2 regions of the Bacillus sp. HSf4 genome follow, and region 1 is predicted to be linked to the other one. Evidence: predicted binding sites of a transcription regulator. Region 1 holds the regulator's gene; the other holds the start of a gene.
The links. The regulator NrdR, encoded in region 1, represses ribonucleotide reductase genes. The targets are predictions, from matches to a motif close to AACACNATATATNGTGTT.
Positions count from the first base shown of each region.

Region 2: P3X63_RS19920 (anaerobic ribonucleoside triphosphate reductase) is a predicted target of NrdR. The motif match lies at 1,193-1,210, and genes of this name have one in related genera.

Region 1 is NZ_CP120679.1:3,064,634-3,067,758, forward strand. It holds gene dnaB (replicative helicase loading/DNA remodeling protein DnaB) at 1-1,400, opposite strand, end outside; gene nrdR (transcriptional regulator NrdR) at 1,498-1,956, opposite strand; gene P3X63_RS15825 (hypothetical protein) at 1,973-2,362, opposite strand; gene speD (adenosylmethionine decarboxylase) at 2,521-2,907, opposite strand.
Region 2 is NZ_CP120679.1:3,846,762-3,849,886, reverse strand. It holds gene P3X63_RS19930 (bifunctional 4-hydroxy-2-oxoglutarate aldolase/2-dehydro-3-deoxy-phosphogluconate aldolase) at 1-12, shown strand, start outside; gene kdgT (2-keto-3-deoxygluconate transporter) at 73-1,056, shown strand; gene P3X63_RS19920 (anaerobic ribonucleoside triphosphate reductase) at 1,227-3,095, shown strand; gene nrdG (anaerobic ribonucleoside-triphosphate reductase activating protein) at 3,092-3,125, shown strand, end outside.

The DNA.
Region 1 (3,125 bases):
AGTTTCTTCACTTCTTCAAGCAGCTTCTGCTTCTCCAGTTCAAAATCTTCCATGCTTGCCGCAGTCTGCATTGTTGGCTCAGACAAATCCTCAGCTTTGCTTTCCTTGAGCCAATCCGGCAGTTTTTCCTCTCTGATGACTTTTTTGTTCCGTGAGGTCTGCTTTTTCTTGCCTTCCGCCCACTCAAGATATTGGCGGTTTTCTGCTTTGGCGAGCTGCATGGCTTCCCTTACCGTCCGCACTTTTTTTCTGGCCCAGTGGGAAGCGATTTTTTGAATGTAGTTTTTAGAAAGCTTCATATCGGTTTTCAGCATCGCATAGTAGATCAAAACATTGATGACGCCAGGCTCCAGTTTTTGGTCAAGCATGATTTCCTCTATGATTTTCAAATCGGCTTTCGACGGCTCAGCGCCTCCCCCGATATCCTGAAGCAGCTTCCTTGGCGATACTTGTTCAAGCAGAGAGATTAAGTGATCTTCCTTCGAATTGTTGGACGGCTGTTCATTTGGATGTTCACGGAGCTTGAGAGGCTGCACTTTGTCAACAAGTTCAGGAAGCAAACCGTTTCTTTCGATTTGATACCAGTCGCTCGCCGCTTTTCTGAGCGCTTCCGATGTAATGGTATCATGCTCATCTACGGCTGACATGACAACGTTCTGCATATCGAGCGGGTCGATTCCGTATAGAAAGGCCAGTTTTTTTATCGTTTCCTTTACCTGATCTGTCAGCGCTTTTCTCGGTATAAGCGTTTCCGATAAACCGGCCAGAAACAATTGAAAATCGAATTCATCTTCAGTGACTGTGACAGACCGGCCTGTTCCCTCTTTCATGAATTCCTGTTCATCGCCAAGCTTCATCGCCTCGGCCATATCTTCTGACATCTTCCACTCATTCGGCTGAACGGATGCAAAAACTTCGTTGAACGAACGGGTAATGTCACGGGCATCTTCAGGGACTGATGCATGTACGAAATATTCTTTCAGCTGCTGATACCTCGTCTTTCCGACGCGGTTGTATAGGAACACATTCAGCATTCCGTCCTGGAAAAACTCATCCGGCCTTAAAGGCGGGATCAATTCATATATAAATAAACGTTCCTCATCTGTTTCTTTCATATATGTCTTTAACAGTCCGATTCCTTCAAGCTTTTCCTTTTCGGCGTGAATCATCTTCAGATTGGCCTGCATCGCTCCCATCAGCTGTCTGTGGGTCGAGCTTTTTCCCCATACCCTGTTTTGTTCCAGCTCTCCCCAAAGCGTAAAAAACAAGCTGAGTGAAAAGGAGCCGATTAAAGGCTGATACAATAGCGTGATAATTTGCCGGTCTAAATCCTGAAGCATGCCATAGCTTTTGACCATGTAAGGATCGACAGGAAGCAAATCTTTCCAATAATTACTCATATTTTATGTCAACCTTCCACTTTGTTTCTTGTCCTCATTTTACACCTTTTCCCGATGTTTTTGTCATGAGAAAAGAGCTGGATATATTTACAGCTCTTTACCGTTCTTTCTTTATTAAATCTTTCAGCTCGTCGATAAATACGTTGATATCTTTAAACTGACGATATACTGAAGCAAAGCGGACATATGCGACCTCATCGATTTTCGCCAAACGATCCATCACCATTTCTCCGATCATTTCGCTTTTCACTTCAGAGACGCCTTGATTTCTAAGCTCTTTTTCAATTGCAAAACAAATATCTTCAAGCTCTTTTAAAGCGACAGGCCTTTTTTCACAGGCTTTGATCAGGCCGCGGAGCATTTTCTCCCGGCTGAATTCTTCGCGTATTCCTTCTTTTTTGACGACGATCAGCGGAATTTCTTCCACTTTTTCAAATGTCGTAAACCGATAATTGCATGATTCGCATTCGCGCCTTCTGCGAATGGATCTGCCTTCGTCAACCGGGCGGGAGTCCAAAACCCTCGTCCCATTATGCTGACATGCTGGACATTTCATTTTTTCAGCTCCCTATTCAGTTGTTTGGTTTTGCCTTGGTCAGCTTTCGGTCCAGTTCCTTATAAAACGTTGAAACCATGCCGCGGCTTGAGCCAAAATCGGTCGGCAAAAACGTTTCCGTCGATACATTAAAATCGACCGCTGTTTCAAATGGACGGACGGAAACGACTGTCGCGACCACAAAAGACTTTCTCGGTTTTTTGGCTTCCGCGTTTACTTCTCCTCTTTCCTCCGACACCGAGATCACGGTGCAGCCGTCAAGCCCTTCCAGCGTGTCTAAAACAGCTTCGAGCGCCTGTTTTGCCGTCGCTTTGTAATAGCGGCTTTTCAGCTCGTCGACGGGATGGCGGTCAGATGTCTCGGCATGGGTTGAAAAAAATCCCTGAATTTTTTGCAGAACACTCATTTCCTTTGTCCCCTTTGCCTTTCTTCTCTATATTTTATTAAAAAAACAGTCCATTTCCAAGGGAAAATCAAACAGCCTGAAAATGCAGGAAAAAATCATGAAGGGAAAGAAAAAGGAGCGGATGTTCAAGCGATATCCGCTTTTTCATCCAGCTCCCTTTAAAGTGCCTGTGCTTTGGCTTTAGCCTGTTTGATTTGAACAGGCCCCATGCCTCTCGGTATTTCAATGTTCTCTCTTGTTTCCGCTTTTAACTCTTCTGCGATATAATCCGCAGCTACGTTCGGATCTAGATCTCCGCAAGTATAAACATCAATGCTGGCATACCCGTGTTCAGGAAAACTGTGAATGGTCAGGTGAGATTCGGAAATGATCACGACCCCGCTTACACCTTGCGGAGCAAACTTATGAAAAGCAACCTCACGGACCTCAGCACCTGATTTGAGTGCCGCATTTACAAACGTTTTCTCAATAAAATCCATGTCATTCAGCTTATCAAAATCGCATCCCCACAGCTCGGAGATGACGTGACGCCCCATTGTTTCCATAGCATGGACCCCCCTTAACAAGAATTAAAAAAGTGAATTTCCAAGCAACTGAACCGGTCAATTACCACGGGGGAAAGTTAGTCCGGAGAGGTCCTAACCCTTTAAGTAATGCCGAAGCGCTCACGAACTAGAAGTTCACGAAAAATAGTATACTTTGTTTGAATATTTTTTGCAAGGCGGTTTTATCAATTGGTGGTTAAGGGGTTTTTTTTATCCGT
Region 2 (3,125 bases), 780 kb from region 1:
AAACATCAATAAGGCATTTCTAAAGATCAATAGCTTTGTGTTTTCATTAACCTGAGAATAGGAGATTAAATGATGAAAATTAAAGCAACGATTGAACGTGTGCCGGGTGGTATGATGATCATTCCGCTGTTTCTGGGCGCAACGCTGAATACGTTTGCCCCTGGAACGGCAGAGTTTTTCGGCGGATTTACGGGCGCCCTGATTACCGGAACACTGCCGATTTTAGGCGTGTTTATCTTTTGTGTGGGAGCGACCATCGACTTTCGCTCTTCAGGCTATATCGCCAGAAAAGGATTGACGCTTTTGATCGGCAAAGTTGGTTTTGCCGCTGTATTGGGGTTGATCGCTTCGCAATTTATCCCTGATGAAGGGATAAAATCGGGCTTTTTTGCGGGGCTCTCCGTTTTAGCCATTGTAGCGGTCATGAATGAAACAAACGGCGGACTGTATTTGGCTTTAATGAATCATTTGGGACGAAAGGAAGACGCCGGTGCTTTTGCTTTTATCAGCACGGAGTCAGGCCCGTTTATGACGATGGTTACGTTTGGTGTGACAGGACTCGCGGCATTCCCATGGGAGACGCTCGCTGCGACGGTCATCCCGTTTTTACTCGGCTGTATACTGGGAAACCTTGACACAGAGCTGCGCGATTTATTCGGCAAAGTCGTCCCGGCGATTATTCCGTTTTTTGCATTTTCCTTAGGAAACACGCTCGATTTTAAAATGCTGATCAAATCGGGCCTGTTGGGGATTTTTGTAGGAGTGGCGGTCGTCATATTATCCGGAAGCTCACTTTATCTCTTGGACAGATTCATTGCAAGGGGAGACGGTGTGGCAGGAGTCGCGGCATCATCGACCGCCGGGGCGGCCGTAGCCGTTCCATACGCCCTTGCTGATGCAAACCCGATGTTTGCACCCGTAGCGGAATCCGCCACGGCGATCATTGCCACAAGCGTGATTGTCACCTCGCTCTTGACGCCGCTCGCGACAGTTTGGATCGAAAAAAGGACAAAGCAGAGGAAGCCTCCAAAACAAATAACGATTGACTATAAATGATTCAGGCAAAAAGCGCCGCGGATAGAAAAGGTCCGCGGCGCTTTTTGTTAACGTGTTGAATGAACGTCACCAAATTGTTGAAATTCACCAATGAAATCCATGCTAATATCAATATATAGTGTTTGTTTGAAAAATGAACACAATATATGGTTTTAATAGGAGAGATCAGGATGACAACAGGCAGTAAAGAACAAGGATTATCACAATTGACAGAAACGTTTCATGACATCGTAGGGTATGGAAACCATGATATTATGCAGGAAAATGCCAATGTGGACGGCCGATCCCCGATGGGGCAAATGAGCCGGTTTGCATCCGAGAGCTCCAGACATTATGCGCTCCATTACTTAATGTCGCCGGAAGTGAAGAAGGCGGTCGATGACAATTTTTTATATCCGCATGATTTGGATTTTATGGCAAGCGGAACGACGACCTGCTGCCAAATTCCTTTAGGAAAGCTGCTGAAAGACGGATTTAACACAGGCCACGGATCCTTAAGAGAACCGAAAGACATTATGAGCGCGCTATCGCTTGCATCCATCATCTTTCAATCGAATCAAAACATGCAGCATGGAGGCCAATCGTTTCCGATGTTTGATTATGACTTGGCGCCCTATGTCCGCAAAACGTTTGAAAAGCATATGAAGAGAATCAAAGAATATCCGACTTCATGGTCTGAAGAGGAAATCGCCGAAAGGGCGTGGATAGAGACGGATCGGACAACCTATCAAGCCTGCGAAGCATTTATACATAACGCCAACAGCATGCACTCCAGAGGCGGAGGGCAGGTTCCGTTCGTCTCCATTAATTATGGAACGGACACCTCAAAGGAAGGACGCATCCTCATCAAGAACATTCTCAAGGCGACAAAAGCCGGTTTGGGCAAAGGGGAGACGCCGATTTTTCCGATTCAAATTTTCAAAATGAAAGAAGGAACCAACGTCCGCCCGACAGATACGAACTATGATTTATATCAGCTGGCTTTAGAAACGAGCGCTGAAAGGCTGTTTCCCAACTTCAGCTTCATTGATTCTCCCGTAAACAAGCCTTTTTATGACGGGACACCGGAAAGCGAAATCGCTTATATGGGCTGCAGAACCCGCGTCATGTCGAATATCAATGGGAAAGAAAACAGCATCAGCAGAGGAAATTTGTCATTTACATCGGTCAACATCGTCAAAATTGCCCTGCTTAGTGAAAGTATTGACCAATTTTTCACTTCTTTAAATCATTACATCGATCTAACCATTCAGCAATTGCTGGAACGTTACGCCTTTCAATGCAAAAAAAGGGCAAAAGACTTCAAATTTCTTTATTCGCAAGGCATTTGGCATGAAAGTGAGAAGCTTGGCCCAGATGACACACTTGAAGACGTCCTGAAGCACGGAACGTTGAGCATCGGTTTTATCGGACTTGCCGAAGCCTTGACGGCATTGATTGGCAAACACCACGGAGAGAGCGATGAAGCATTTGAACTGGGAAAAAGAATCGTTCAATTTATGAGGGATAAAGCAGACGAAGCCACTGAGCAGCACAAGCTGAACTTTTCCCTGATCGCGACACCTGCGGAAGGACTTTCAGGGAAATTCGTGAAAAAAGACAGCGCTCAATTCGGCTCTATCCGCAATGTAACAGACCGGATTTATTATACGAACTCATTTCACATCCCTGTTCACTATAAGCTGACAGCAATCGAAAAGATCCGGAAGGAAGCGCCTTTCCATCTGCTGTGCAACGGCGGGCACATCAGTTATATCGAATTGGACGGAGATCCGAAGAAGAATATTAAAGCGATGGATACGATTGTCAATGCGATGCGCAAAGAAGGCATGGGATACGCATCGATCAATCATCCCGTCGATCATTGCAAAGCCTGCGGCTTTACCGGGATTATCGATAATGAATGCCCGCAGTGCAAAAACCGTGATGAAGCATTCATCGAACGGATCAGAAGAATTACCGGATATTTGGTCGGGGATATGTCAAAATGGAATTCCGCGAAAAGACAAGAAGAAAAGGACAGAGTGAAGCACCTATGAAAGTGATGAATATTATCCATGACAGCATCG